DNA from 2 places in the Paenibacillus sp. ov031 genome. Region 1 is predicted to be linked to the other one. Evidence: predicted binding sites of a transcription regulator. Region 1 holds the regulator's gene; the other holds the start of a gene.

The links. Region 1 encodes LexA, which represses DNA repair genes until DNA is damaged. Its sites were predicted from a motif close to CGAACATATGTTCG; they were not measured.
Region 2: the regulator LexA is predicted to act here: its motif matches at 3,081-3,094, upstream of BUA17_RS24685 (YhjD family protein).

The regions. Positions count from the first base shown of each region.
Region 1 covers NZ_FRDO01000001.1:2,159,952-2,167,985, reverse strand. Annotated here, with positions in the region: gene BUA17_RS09205 (CatB-related O-acetyltransferase) at 1-284, opposite strand, end outside; gene BUA17_RS09200 (aldehyde dehydrogenase) at 835-2,136, shown strand; gene lexA (transcriptional repressor LexA) at 2,248-2,874, opposite strand; gene BUA17_RS09190 (LysM peptidoglycan-binding domain-containing protein) at 3,179-3,556, shown strand; gene BUA17_RS09185 (DUF896 domain-containing protein) at 3,653-3,862, shown strand; gene BUA17_RS09180 (hypothetical protein) at 3,989-4,501, shown strand; gene BUA17_RS09175 (HAD family hydrolase) at 4,529-5,335, shown strand; gene BUA17_RS09170 (ABC transporter permease) at 5,879-6,841, shown strand; gene BUA17_RS09165 (carbohydrate ABC transporter permease) at 6,854-7,723, shown strand; gene BUA17_RS09160 (ABC transporter substrate-binding protein) at 7,793-8,034, shown strand, end outside.
Region 2 covers NZ_FRDO01000007.1:196,213-204,246, forward strand. Annotated here, with positions in the region: gene BUA17_RS24665 (YitT family protein) at 1-562, opposite strand, end outside; gene BUA17_RS24675 (nucleotide-binding protein) at 1,478-2,515, shown strand; gene BUA17_RS24680 (hypothetical protein) at 2,512-2,745, shown strand; gene BUA17_RS24685 (YhjD family protein) at 3,139-3,525, shown strand; gene cysK (cysteine synthase A) at 3,806-4,765, shown strand; gene BUA17_RS24695 (ATP-dependent DNA helicase) at 4,906-6,870, opposite strand; gene BUA17_RS24700 (catalase) at 7,055-8,034, shown strand, end outside.

The DNA.
Region 1 (8,034 bases):
TGATTGTTATTTCCTCCCATAAGAATAACGACACCGGCTGCGATACATACATAATTACCAATAATCAATCGATCTATTTGCCATCCAAATTCCTCAATGGGGTTGAATAAGCTCCTCGATTTGTCATCTCCCCATAAATATCTTACGCATCCGTCTTCAAAAGATGAATTGTTATCATAATAACCAGAGTAATAGGAGTAATCGCCAACTTCGATTAATGGATTGGTTACAATATCTTTTAAATACTTAATTTCAGACCAGTGATTAAATTGGTTTATATTCATTTTAGTTTCCTCGCTTCTAAGTTTTATTTCTGAGTAACTTAGAAGCGTGATGCGGTAGCCACATTCTTTAGTTTTTTTAGACGACGAATCATCTGAATCATCCTTCCTTAAGATATGAGGGCGATTATAACAATGACCTCTTTTTTTGTCAATCCTATTCTAATAAAGAGATGTCAGTGTGTATCCTCCCTCAAAGTGTATATAATGAAGAAAAAATTCAGTGAGAGAAAATATAGACAGAACACGTGCCCATCATTTGGAAGGAAGGATACATCATGTTGGACTAAAACGGGGACTGGAATAAGAATGTAAAGAGGAAGCTGGCATTCGTAGCATAAATTTTTGGCATATTAGTGTTAAGGCTTTTTATGTAGTCAATAAGAAATAGAATGGTTAATTAAATTATGATCATATCGTTGAAGCGAGAGTGCGTTTTAATTGTTTGCTCTGTTTTTACAGTATCTATATGTTGATAGTTTCATATAATTGCGTTATAATTCATTTATGTTTTTAGAAATTAAATTTTGGACAATTAATTGGAGATGTTAATATGGAACAAGAGAAGCAACTGGTTGCCGAACAGCGGGCATTTTTTTATACAGGTCAGACTAAGTCTATTGAGTACCGTATTCGTGCTCTTCAGCAATTAAGACAGGGAATTGAGAAATATCAGCAACGTATTGTTGACGCACTTCGTGCGGATCTAAATAAATCTGAAACAGAGGCTTATGGCTCTGAGATTCGGATCGTGTTGGGTGAACTAGATTTTGCATTGGAACATTTGGAGGAATGGGCTACACCAAAACCTGTGCCTACAAATTCTGCTATACCTGATGGAACAAGCTTAATTTATCCTGAACCTTATGGAGTTGCTCTTATTATTGCACCATGGAACTATCCGTTCCAACTGGCTTTCGGCCCTCTAATTGGAGCCATTGCTGCGGGTAACTGTGCCATTATTAAGCCGTCTGAATTAACCCCAGCCGTGTCACGTCTGACTTATGATTTGATTCATGAGATATTTCCTAGTGAGTACCTGGCAGTTATGGAAGGGGAAGTCGAGACGAGTACGGCATTGTTGAAAGAAAAGTTTGATTATATTTTCTTTACAGGCAGTACAGGTGTTGGCCGCATTGTTATGAAGGCAGCTGCTGAGCATTTGACTCCAGTTACGTTAGAACTAGGTGGTAAGAGTCCGGTCATTGTCCACCAGGATGCAGATTTGAAGCTGGCAGCTCAGCGCATTGTGCGCGGTAAATTCCTGAATGCTGGGCAAACCTGTGTCGCTCCAGACTATTTGCTTGTGCACGAGGAAGTACATGACAAATTATTGGAATTGATCGGTGCAGAAATTCAGGATAAATTTGGAGACGATGTGATGAGAAATGCTGATTTCCCGCACATTGTCAACGCACGTAACTTTGATCGTTTATCGGTGTTACTCCAAGATGGCAAAGCAATGATCGGTGGACGTTCTGAACGTGATCAGCTGCTCATTGAACCAACAGTGCTGGGCGAAGTGGATTGGAAATCCCCAGTGATGCGAGAAGAGATCTTTGGTCCAGTTCTTCCTGTATTTAAGTATACCGACCTCAATCCCATGCTAGATGAGATTGTTCGCCGTCCAAAACCACTGGCATTATATCTCTTCACTCAGGATGAGGATCTGCAGAATCAGGTTCTGAATCAAGTATCTTTTGGTGGTGGTTGCATTAATGATACATTGTCTCATATGACATCACATTATCTTCCGTTTGGCGGCGTAGGAGAAAGTGGAATGGGTTCCTACCATGGTCAACAGAGTTTTGATGTGTTCTCTCATCATAAAAGCATTCTTAAACGCAGCGAATAATCTACTAACGTAGAACAATATAAGTTGTATAAAAAAAAGAGGTTGTCCCGTTGAACGGGACAACCTCTTTATGTATCTTATTGTGAGACTTCTGTACAACTTCAATACATATTAATGAATATCACGGAAAAGGCCAATGACTTTGCCCAGGATGCTAACGTGTTTCAAACGCAACGGTTCAAAAGTCGAATTTTCCGGTTGAAGACGAATATGATCTTTCTCTTTGTAGAACGTTTTTACCGTTGCTTCATCGTCTTCAGTCATGGCTACTACGATATCGCCGTTATCTGCAGTTTGCTGCTGACGTACGATAACATAGTCTCCGTTAACAATGCCTGCTTCAACCATACTGTCTCCCACGACCGAAAGCATAAATACTTTCTGTTCGCCTACATAATGCGTAGGAAGAGGGAAGTAATCTTCGATATTTTCTGTTGCTGTGATCGGAACCCCTGCAGTAACTTTACCCACGACAGGAATGCGAGCAACGCTGTGAGCAAACTGATGTGAATGCTCTGACTCTTCCTGGCTGAGAAGTTCAATGGCTCTTGGTTTGGTTGGGTCACGTCTAATCAGACCTTTCTTCTCCAAACGATCCAGATGTCCATGTACTGTAGAGCTGGAAGCCAACCCAACGGCTTCACCAATTTCGCGTACGGAAGGAGGATACCCCTTCAACCGGACTTCATTGCGTATAAACTCCAGAATAGCCTGTTGCCTGCTGGATATCTTCGACATACCGTATCAACCCCATTTTAGTAACGTTTGGGAAAATTATAACATAGAACCTCCGTTCGTACAAACATAAGTTCTAAATAAAATGCCATAAAATCAATGTTTTTTTGCAAATTAAGATGAAAATTTTCTTTTGGTCTAATCAAATACTGCAAATGACAATTCCAATACAATAGAAGAAAGATAATAGAATGTAGTATCGATAAAAAAAAGCGAACAATTGTTCTAAAAAGTCATTGTACAAAACATGTGTTCGTGTTATATTAATTTCAACGGATAGGAACAAACGTTTGGAGGTCGATATTTAATGAGATATTCTACTTATCAAAGCATTTACGAACCGGTGCGTTCAGAAGTGGTTGAAACTAACATAAGGAATTTTAAGAAGGTTTTTGCAAAAGGTAATGTCCCAACTTGGGTCTTGAAATTAATAATCGTAAGCTTAATTATACTGGTTGGATGCAGTACAGTACTCACTGTGTTCGCTGGCAATGAGAACGATTTATTGCCTGGAGGGAAGATGGCAGTTTCACAAGGAGATACACTATGGAGTATATCATTGGATCACAAACCTGAAACAATGGATACACGTGTATATATAGAAGCAATCAAGAAAGTGAATCAACTTCATTCAACTTCAATACAGGTGGGGCAAGTCTTAATACTGCCTCAATTCACAGATTAAAGCTGCATATCCACACGCGCTAATGCGTGTCAGCTTGACAAGCTGCCCTTAACATGTCAAAGTTAATATGACTTTGTATTTTTGGAGGGGACAAGCTTGGATATAGATAGTCTGGTAGCACGTATTAATGAATTGGCCCGTAAGCAAAAATCCACTGGATTGACAGAGGAAGAGCTCGCTGAACGTGCCAAACTTAGAGAAATCTATTTGAATAACATTCGAAGCAATTTCAGACAACAACTGGATACGATTGAAATTGTAGATGATGAGAACGATCAAGGCCACCAAGGCAAACTCAAACATTAAGGAAACCTAATGATATCATTATGATATTTAGGTTTTTTCCTGTTATCTAGAGGTTGCAAATTATAGGGGGAAATGTTGGTTTGCAGTTATGTAAGCCGATACAAAGAACATCTAAGGGGGATTCTCATGTCGCGTTCGTTCGAGAGAACGGTTCGAAAAAATTCTAAGCAGTTGAATCAGCAACGTAAAAAAAGCGGTAAACCGGTTTCTGGCACACCAGGTGAGGACGTATTTAAAGGACGCAGTCTTCTGTTTCCTATTTTTCTGATCGGACTAGCATTCCTGTACCTCTTTATGAGTACATTTCTTGTCAAAGCTCCGATGACCACTTGGGACTGGGTGACCTTGTTGCTGTATGTATTTTTGGCAGTCATCTTCATGCTCCGTCGTCCTTATGTCAAAATAGGAAGTAACCGGATTTTGACGACAAAAGGGAACCGTGAGCGTTCAATTGGAGTCGACGATATCGTGAAATTCAGAATTGAGCCAGGTACGGTTGTGATTGAGCATAATGCACGAGGTAAGAGATGGGTATTTACCAAACTACTGAATCGTTATGATACTGATGCAATTACTGAACGTCTTCTGAAATTCGCCAAAGCACATCAGATCACCGTGGAAACATACGAGAAAAAGTAATTTTGCATAAAGGGGAAGATGACCGAAATGGCGTTAAAAGCGATTTTGTTCGACCTAGATGATACTTTACTGTGGGATGAGCGCAGTGTTCGAGAGGCCTTTCATGAGACTTGCTTGATCGCAGCGCAAGAGACGGGCGTTAAACCCGAAGACCTTGAAGAAGCTGTTCGTAATGAGGCACGTAATCTGTATGAGTCTTATGAAACTTTTTCGTTTACCAAAATGATTGGGATTAACCCGTTTGAAGGTCTTTGGGCTAACTTCACGGGTGGGGATCAGCCGGAGTTTCGCCAGTTGGAGCAGCTCGCACCCGCATATCGTAAAGAGTCATGGCGTCGTGGCTTGTTAAAGCTGGGGGTTGATCGTGAAGATCTGGCGGAACAACTCGCCTTACAATTTGGGGCGGAGCGGAGGTCAAGACCCCATGTCTATGAAGAAACGATGGAAACGTTGAGTCATCTACAAGGGAAGTTCAAGCTTTTGCTTTTAACCAACGGCTGTCCTGCTTTACAACAAGAGAAACTTGATGGCGTTCCTGAATTGGCTCCTTTTTTTGACGAAATTATTATCTCGGGTTCGTTCGGTAAAGGCAAACCTGATCCTTCGATCTTCGAGCACGCATTGAGTAAGCTGGGAGTGCAACCTGAGGAGAGTATGATGGTTGGAGATAAGCTTACGACTGATATTCGTGGAGCATTGTCTGCAGGTATTCAATCTGTTTGGATTAACCGTGAGAATAAAGAGAATACCGAATCGTATGTGCCTGACCATCAAATCAAGCATTTATCCGAATTGGAACGAATCATTGCTGAATTCTCAATGAGTGCATCATAAATCGTATTTTTAGTGTACTACTCAAACATTGTTAGGTTTTATGAGATGTATTTTATCCATAAAACCTAACAATGTTTTTTTGTGTTGGGACAGCTTGAACTATACCGTAATAACAAAAGATGAAATTTTTTATTAAAAGTTATTGAAATTATAGAACTGCTGATTTAGAATATAACTAACATACTAGTATGACTAGTATGCGAATGAATGTAGCGAATATCTGTTGACTTACTTGAATGAAGTGGAAGCGGGAGTTATTCGCTATAATTTTCACATTGTTTGTAAGCGCTTTACATAATCGAAGTAACCATTTAGTTCTGGAAATACAACATGAAGTGGTTAGTAAGAAAATGAGGATAAGCATCTTAACCAATATGTGTCTCTAGTGATCTCCATAATTGATATCGCTTACATTATTTGTTTTATTCTACTGGTGGGGGTGAAGTTCATCTGATTACTTGTCTTCTACAAAAAGAAGAGATGATAAGAATTGATCGAAAACGCTTTTATTTTATCAAGCTTAGGATCGGAGTGAAATAACATATGGAGTCGGAAACCACTAAAACCACGCTAACGATGACATCTTTACGTAAAGAAAGCAGGTTGAGAACTATTACAGCTCTGCTTCGCAAAGATTGGCAGCTGTACTCACTGTTAATTCTTCCAATTATCTATCTTATTATTTTCAAATATGGGCCCATGCTCGGTAACGTAATCGCATTTAGACGATTTGTACCAGGAGGCAGTATTTTTGGAGAGACGTGGGTTGGATTCAGGTATTTCCAGATGTTCATTCAAGACCCAACCTTTTGGAAAGTATTTGGGAACACACTTATGCTCGGTGGACTTGCGTTACTTTTCACCTTCCCAGTTCCGATCATTTTTGCATTGCTGCTGAATGAGGTGAAAAGCAAACGTTTCAAAAAGTTTGTGCAGACCGCATCGTATCTTCCGCACTTCTTGTCCATCGTTATCGTTGCCGGAATGATTCTGCAATTAACGGCTGTTAATGGCTCTATTAACGGAATGGTATCATTCTTTACTGGAGACAGCATTCCTTTCATGCAACGTGCAGAATGGTTCAGAACAATCTATATCACCTCTGAGGTTTGGCAAGGTATGGGGTGGGGAGCCATTCTATATTTAGCTGCATTGACAACAATTGATGATTCTTTGTATGAGGCTGCGCGGATCGATGGTGCGAACCGTTGGAAGCAAACCCTCCATATAACCATACCGGGCATTTTGCCAACGATCGTTACATTGCTGATTTTGAACATGGGTAATTTCCTTGCGGTTGGATTTGAGAAAATCTTGCTCCTTTACAATCCGCTGATCTACGAGACATCTGACGTGATTTCTACTTATCTGTACCGGGTAGGTTTGCAGTCGAGCAATTTCAGCTATGCTACCGCCATTGGTTTGTTCGAATCCATTATTGGACTGATCCTGGTATTCTCGGTTAATGCCATTTCACGCAGACTGACACAACGAAGCTTGTGGTAAAGGAGGAGCAATATGCTGGAATCAAAATCATACAAAGTATTTAAAGTTTTCAATGCTATCTTTTTGCTGCTTGTGGTATTCATCACGCTCTATCCGTTTCTGAATGTCGTGGCCCAATCTTTCAGTAGCGAGGCTTATATCAATTCAGGCAAGGTAAGCATTATCCCAAGAGGATTTAATGTAGAAACCTACAAGACCATCTCTCGCGACAGCATGTTCTGGACCAACTATAAAAACACAATTATATATACCGTTGTAGGTACTTTGATTTCCATGTTCATGACGACCATCTTCGCTTATGCCCTATCCAAGAAAAGATTGATGGGACGAAAATTTTTGACGATGTTCGCTGTGTTCACGATGTTTTTCAGTGGCGGCTTGATTCCTAACTATGTCCTGATTAACTCTCTGGGCTTCAATAACACGATGTGGGCACTGGTTGTGCCTGGGGCAATCAGCATTTATAACATGTTAATTATGAAATCATTTTTCGAAAACATGCCTGAGGAGCTTGAGGAAGCGGCAGCCATTGACGGTTTGAATACGTATGGCATTTTGTTACGGATCATTCTACCGTTGAGTAAAGCTGTCATGGCAACGATGGTTCTGTTTTACGCTGTGGGACACTGGAACTCCTGGTTTCCTGCCTTCCTGTATCTCGACAAAAAGGAACTGTTTCCCGTTACGATCTACTTGCGCAACATGATTGCAGGTGCAACGGGAGGTGCTTCGGCTGGTGCTTCAGCGGATAATTTGACTCAAATTTCTGCAAATATCAAATCGGTCACGATGGTACTCACCATTTTGCCTATTTTAACGATTTATCCATTTGTTCAAAGATACTTTGTAACCGGTATCATGTTGGGATCTGTTAAACAGTAATCCTAACCCGATATAGTTCAACATCTTGATTGTAAGGCCAATCTAAACCACATGCAGGGGGAGAATTGAATGAAACATAGACCACGTAAGCTTGTAGGCAAGATGGTATTGGCAACAATGATGAGTGTCGTTCTGGCAGCATGTAGCAGCGGTGCTGGTGGAGAGAAAGTTGAACCAGAATCCAAGGGGGCCATGGAATCCTATGGTGTAGGAGAGACCTTCAAAGCCGCTGAACCATTTAATCTATCTATTCTGTACAGCGATCAGCCAGCATACCCGTACAAAAAGGATTGGCTCCTGTTCCAAAAAAT
Region 2 (8,034 bases), on a different contig from region 1:
GAATGGTATATAAAGTTTCTTTTACCGGTAGAAAGAAAAGCGACAATCCGAGTACAAACGCATCGCTGACAAAGAAAACCGTTCCCAGCTTCCAGCCCTTCCAACGGCTAATGAGCACCGCCAGAATGTCGTCTCCACCTGTTGCTCCTCCGAATCGAAGCACCATACCAGCACCCACGCCGGTGATAACACCGGACAAGACTGCCGGAATCCACAAATTACCGTGAAACGGAATAACCAGGGTGGAGTACCGCTCAAACCCGTCATAGAACAATGAGAATGCGGCCACACCCAGCAGCGCCTGAATCATGAACTTCCAGCCCTTGAGGAACCAGGCCAGAATCATGACTGGAATATCCAGCAGCAGCATGCCAATAGCAGGTGATAAGCCTGTCGCGTACTTTCCAAGCAGGGCCAGACCGACAAATCCGCCCTCCGATAAATGATTCTGAAAATTAATGTGATAGTAGGCAAATGCCAAAATAAATGTTCCGAGCAGCATAATGGCGAACTTTACCGCCTCTGTCTTAACTTGTTGTAAGGTTAACGATGTTCTCTTCATTCAGGTTCCCTCGCAGTTTGTAAAGGTTGGTTTGCACCGACCGTACCCTGCAAAAGGCAAGCCTGGAAGAAATCATCGTATTTGTCCTTCGAATATTATTCATTCCAATCCCCTCTTTCGCAGAGTCAGCCGTTTTTTTCTTTACGGTGGTGTACTCTACAAGGGGCGCTAAGTATAAGAGAGATCGTAACGTTTCCAGATCGTCCTTGGGGAAATTATCCTTCGGGAACTCATGGTATCCTGATCCTTTCTATCTGTTGGTGGTTAGCTGTGCTAATTAAACTGATGAATATTACACCATGCATAAGACCATATAAACTTTACACTTAACCACTTCGATTGCAGTACCCTCTTTCGATCGCTGTTATCCCCGGATTTTTTGATTCCCTTTTCCTAAGGGAAAAATCCTGTGATAAAGGCGAACACTTCGTTTCTTCAGACGGGTTCTGCACTCTACGTTCTCGTGTAAAAATTTAGTTCGCCTTCTATAGACACATGTAACGTTCAATTCAGTTTAAAAATCTAAGCTAACTTGCTTGTTCTTCTATTATATAACACCGATGTGATTGGGTCGAAACAGCAGACCCTTCAAATATGAGCAAAAAGCACACTCTTGCCTGCTTGAGCCGCCAAACAGCCACACCAGGACAAGCTTCTCTACCTAATGGTGCTACCTGCTCCTTCATTCTATGACTGAAGCTTCCAAATATAACTGTCCAGTCACCCAACTGTGACAATTTGGGTCCATTTTTTATTTTTCCGCGGATTTTAAAGGAATCATTTCCCTCTTGCACATACACTATAGCAAATGTAATCGGCTTATCTTGGGTCCAGTTAAACGTTTCCAGACTTACTCTGCTGTTTATGGTATAATATAACAATTGAATCCCCACTACCGTTTAAGCGAGGCGGATTATGAAAACGTTAAAGCCAAGAGTCTTTATTGGCTGCTCGCTGGAAGCGAAGCCGATTGCAGCCGCAGTACACGAAAACTTGCGTTTCTCGGCCGAAGTTACCCCTTGGTACTCCGGAGTTTTTAATCCAAGCAGCTATACCATGGACGATTTGGAAGCAGAAGTGCGTACAACAGACTTTGCCATTTTTATTTTTCATCCGGATGATATATCGAAAATTCGTGGGAAGTACTATGCATCTGTCCGTGATAATACAATGCTGGAAATGGGTTTGTTTATGGGTCGTCTGGGGCGAAAGCGTATTTTTTTCATTCTTCCAGAGGATATTACTGACATCAAAGACGCCAGCAAGATCGAAGGTTTACGTATGCCCACAGATCTGCTGGGGTTAAATCCACTGGTTTATGAAATTCGTTCAGACGGGAAATGGGCGCCAGCCGTCTCGGTGGCCTGTTCCAAAATCGCCGACAGCATCGAAGAACAGGGGCGATGGAGTGATCCCGAAGTGGAAAAAATTATCGAGAAGCACAAAAGGTCTGAGGGTGAAGCCCGATTACAGTTGCTCAAGCTGCTGCGATTCTTCAGGGAGTTACTGCGTACCCGCAAAGCAGATTCGGTTATGTTGGAGCGAATGAGCGATGCACTTCGAAGTGCATTTGTATCCCTTCCTCCATTTGCCGTGCGTGGGACTGCCATATACCGTACAGATGACAGTGGTCATATTGAACAATTATGTGGTAACGTTGGGGAACCGGGGAGAAAATATAACTTGTCCGCCAACGACGACAAACAACCTGATGATCCGAAGCGAATTCTGGTTATTGATTCTTACCGGGAGAACAAGATCAAGATCAACCTCTATGACGATTATCTTGAGAAAGAGTATCTGCTATGCTATCCTGTAGCCAAGAGGTATGTAATCACAGTCCATATTATTGGACATATTGAAGCGGATGAGGCGATATTTCAGCAGATGGATTTGGAGAACCGTCATCTGTTCAACGCCATCAACGATTTGTTAGGAGGCGAACCGGAATGAAACCGGAAACGAAAAAAATAAGCAAGCGCTGGGGCAGCGACAAAAAGGTACGCCTCAGTTCTGCGCCCGAATCATCACGACCGGTTCCGGAACCCAAGGAAGAAGATCGTTTCCACAAACCGGCCGTACCGCTGACTACCATTGGCCCTTCGCTGAAGGGTAAAGAAAGACCTTACAAAGTGATTCTGGAAAAAGAGGCTCTTTATGAGAAGCCTCAGTATCTGGCTTAACCGCTTTATGCTCATATACAACTCTGCCGTCTGGTTCGGCAGATCATCTCTGGCCCCGCCGCCCAAGGCAGGGGCTTTTTTGTTGCAACACTTTGGCAATTCTTCATAACCTTCCCCAATCAACGAACCAAAAGCTCTTCATCTCTTCCTCTGATGCATTAAGTCGTTTTCTTATGCCCTTAGGTTTCCTGCAAAACCCAAATATTATACCTTATTTTGGAGATGGCCTGTCCCTATTTCACCGCCTACAACCTCAACATCAATCGTATACGGACTACTTCCAATATTTCTCGGTTGTATTATGTATCATCATTGCATATATTGATTATAATATAAGAACATACGTTCTGTAAATAAGAACATATCCGAATTCAAGGTTAAGGAAGTGAAAGTATGTCATCATCCCCTTCCGCCCCATCCCCTGCGGATGAAGACCACCGATTGATTAAAAGCATGGTTGTACGCACCCTGCTGCTGGATGTGCTTGAACGGGATATTCGCACACTGGATACGTTGCAGCTCAAAATGCCAGAGGTGTACATTCTGTCTCTAACCCGCATTCAAAATGATGTACTTAAGGAAATGCTGACGCTTCGCAAACAGATGAGAACTCGTGGCGTTAAGGTTCTGGAGGAGAAACGGCAAGTTGATGGAATCGAAACCCAGTATCTGTGCAGAGGATATTTGCAGCGATTCTATATGCTATGGACGTTCGCACGGAATGAAGTCAAAAAAGAGCTTAGTCGGCATTTGGATATGGACTTGACCCAGCCGTTATAGCTGATTCATCTGCTTAATGTACCCGTCATCGTTTGAATTCACAATTCTTAGTCCACTTAGTTCGCTTACTCCTCAGAATCCTCACCCTTCTGCCTAATCGAAACAGGTTGACCCCGGAAGGCTGCGTTCATTAAGATGGAATAGACTTGTCTGTACATTCCGTTCAGACTTGTAATGAAAATGGATTCCTATAAGCAACAAGCCTGCCTGCCATTAACGGCGGACAGACTTGTTCATTGGAATTGCTTTCAACGTCTTATCAATCAAGGAGTTGTACTTCATGGACTTGAATTCGCATTTAATTAAAAATCAAAAACCCGCACATACAGGCATTGCCGCAGATGTTACCGAACTGATCGGCCAGACACCTGCCGTTAAACTGAACAGACTTATAGGTAGCGATTCCGCTGACGTATACGTCAAGCTGGAATATTTCAACCCCAGCGGCAGCGTCAAAGACCGTGCCGCTTATAACCTGATCGTTCAGGCTGAACGGGCAGGGCTGCTGCTTCCCGGCGCAACCATTATCGAACCAACCAGCGGCAATACCGGCATCGGTCTGGCGATGAATGCTGCTGCCAAGGGATATAAGGCCATTCTGATCATGCCGGACAACATGTCCAAGGAACGCATCAATATCCTGAAAGCCTATGGTGCAGATGTCGTACTTACCCCTGCTGCGGAACGAATGCCTGGTGCGATTCGTAAGGCCAAAGAACTGCAGGCCGACATTCCAGGAAGTTTCATTCCCCAGCAATTCGAGAACCAGGCGAACCCGAACATCCACCGGATCACCACGGCTCCCGAAATTTTGCAGCAGATGGAAGGCAAGCTGGACGCCTTCATTGCCACAGCGGGAACTGGCGGTACAATTACCGGAACGGGAGAAGAACTGCGCAAGCAGCTGCCGGACATTCGCATCTATGCGGTAGAGCCGAAAGGTTCACCTGTGCTGTCCGGGGGCGAGCCCGGACCCCACAAGCTCGTCGGTACAAGTCCGGGGTTTATTCCGGACATTCTGAATACCGACGTGTGGGATGCCATTATCCAGGTGTCCGATGAAGATGCACTGGATACGATGCGGCAGCTTGCTGCCCGGGAAGGGCTGCTGCTCGGCCCTTCCTCTGGCGCTTCGGTGTGGGCCTCCCTGCGCATCGCGCGGGAACTGGGGCCGGGTCACCGAGTGCTCTGCATTGCGCCCGATACCGGGGAACGGTATTTGAGCATGGGTATTTTTTAACAAAGAAAAACTCTTACACAAGTTAAAGACTCCCCTCCAAAATGAGCGCTTGATCACAGCCGGACGTTGAATCCGTAGCGTACAAGTACTTATTCTGGAAAGGAGCCAGTTAAGTTAAATATTCTAAATATAAATGTGAACTAGTGAGTCAGGGTTGTCCATTCTACACCTTCGGGAAGCAGAGCCGCAATGCGGTCTTTGGCTTCCTTTTTGCTGTACAACGATTCATCGAGAATCGCGGCGGTACCTGAATCACTGCTGGTCCGAATCAAACGTCCCAGACCTTGCTTCACGCGCAGCAACATGTATGGAAGATCGATCTCTTCATAAGGTGCAGCAGACGCTGTGCGTTTTGCATTAAATACAGGGTCCTGTGGTGGATACGGGAGCGACCAGATCATGACATTGGATAATGACGGTCCTGGAACGTCCAGACCTTCCCACAGATTGACGGAGCACAGTACACTCTCCTCATCCTCCTGGAAAGCGGCAATCAGGTCACTAATCTCCCGATCTCCCTCATACATAAAGCGTAACCCTTGAGCCTCAGGGACATGAACAATGTCCTGCTTGAATGCACGCAGCTCTTCCATCGTACGGAACAGAATCAGGGCACGACCCCCACTCTCCTGAAGCAACGTTACGGCGTCACGCAACCGATTTTCATTTTCCGGGTGACCAGGTACGGTTTCATCTGTAATCTTCATCTGCATTTTGTCCGCATAGTCATATGGAGAAGCCACGGAGAACGATACAAAATCATCAATCCCCAGACTGTCTGCCACATAACGGAATGAATTATCCACAGATAACGTTGCGGATGAGAAGACAATCGGAATGCCTGTGTTGAACACACGCTCGTTCAGAATTTCCTTCACGGTACGCGGCATGATCGATAAGGTTGTCTCGTCATCGCTCTGTTCAGCCCAGCAGATGTACCCATCTTCCTTACGGAACAACGCAAGGGCAGACTGAATCATGTCCAGATGTTCTTCCACTACACGCATCTGATAGCCGTCCAGCGAGAACAATCCGCTCTCAAATACCAATTCTTCGCCGATCGCATCCAATACGCTGGTCAGTCGTTCAATCTCCCGCAGCAACGGCGGTTCTACCCGCACTTCTTTCCGTTCCGATCCGGGAATGGCTACCGTATACGTATCCAGCAACGCGAACAGTCGCTCACTGCTCTCTATCGCTTCATCCACACGCTCGGCGAGGGATTCACGAATCTCACCTTCAAGCAGGCGAGTGACGAGTTCCTCGAAGATGCGGTGTTTCAATTTGTAGCTCAGTGCGTTCAGGGCCGCTTCTTCCAGCAAATGTCCTTCATCAAATACAACCGAGCTGTGATCAGGCAGCAATGGCAATTGTCCCTCGCGTTTGCGCGCTTCATAGGTCCACACATGCTCCATATAGTAATCATGGGAACAGATGATGATGTCCTTGGAACGGCGGTAGTGGTCACGTGATAACGTCAGACCACAGCGTTGACGTTTGGGACAAACGAAGCAATCCTGGAACGGGTCCCAGTTAATTTTATTCCACTGGCGATCATTCAGATGTGGATACTGTTTACGGTCACCATACGGATGGAAGGCCTGAAGCGTACCCGGCGTATTCACAAAATCCGGAAGGCTCTCATGCACCTCTTCGATCACCTGCGCATCCTCGTCCGCAAATCTCATCGCACTTAATTTATTCAGACAGACGTATTGGTCAGGTGATTTTCCCAGACGTGCATCCACTTCCAAGTCCAGATGTGCAGCCAGCTTCGCAATATCTCCGCCGGGCTTCACAAGCTGTTCAATCAAGGACTCATCAGCACAGGCAATCACCGCCGGTTTACCCGTATAACGTGCATAACAGACCGCGTAGAGCAGATAGACTAGTGTCTTGCCTGTCCCCACACCAGCCTCAGCCATAATGGTCTTTTTATCTCCATAGGCCCGTTCGAGCTGGTACGCCATAAAAATCTGTTCATCCCGTACCTCGAAGCCAGACTCAGGCAAAATATCGTAAAAAACATCGGCAACCCATTCCCCGAGACGGGATACAAAAGGTTCAGCCGGATCATATGCAAAAGGATAACGTTGTGTAGACAATCCTAAGTCAGCCTCCATTCTTCTATAAGTGGTGCATTTTTATCTAAAAACCGTCCATAGGGCAAAAGTTAATTATCCCACGCCATGAGGTGGGTGACAAGCTTTTTTTAATGGAAACGATGTATAGAACCGCTTTGCAGGGAAAATATATATTTGAATCCATCATAAGGAAAGGCGGTGCTCCATGAATCATCAGTCTTCACAACCTGAGCATTCCTCAGACAAGGCACCCGAGACATTAACGGATCGGCAAGGCCATCCCATCACGGACAATCAGAATGTTCGAACCGTCGGCAGTCGGGGACCGACTACGCTGGAGAATTATCATTTTCTCGAAAAGATCACTCATTTTGACCGTGAACGTACACCGGAAAGGGTTGTCCATGCCCGCGGCGCTGGCGCTCATGGCGTATTCCAGGCTTATGGAACGGCCGGGGACGAACCGGTATCGAAATACACACGTGCACGTCTGTTTCAGGAAAAAGGCAAAGAAACGCCCGTATTCGTTCGCTTCTCTACGGTTATTCATGGTGGGCATTCACCGGAGACGCTTCGGGACCCGCGCGGATTTGCTGTGAAATTCTATACCGAGGACGGCAACTGGGATCTGGTGGGCAACAATCTGAAAATCTTTTTCATTCGTGACCCACTCAAGTTCCCGGACATGGTACATGCCTTCAAGCCGGACCCGTTGACCAATGCACAGGATATGGAACGGTTTTTCGATTTCGTTTCCCTTAGTCCCGAAGCCACCCATATGATTACGTTTCTCTTCTCCCCTTGGGGAATTCCGGCCAACTATCGACAGATGCAGGGGTCGGGCGTCAATACATACAAATGGGTGAATCAGGAAGGCACAGGCGTGCTCATTAAATATCACTGGGAACCGCTCAATCAAGGGATACGCAACCTTCTCCAGAAGGACGCCAGCGATATTCAGGGGCAGAACTTTAACCATGCCACGCTCGACCTCTATCACGCCATTGAACAAGGAGATTATCCGGAATGGGAATTGTGCGTTCAGGTTATGGAGGACGGCGAGCATCCCGAACTGGATTTTGATCCGCTGGACCCGACCAAACTGTGGCCGCCAGAGCAGTTTCCATTTTTGCCTGTTGGGAAAATGACGCTAAACCGCAATCCCGAAGACTACTTCAATGAAGT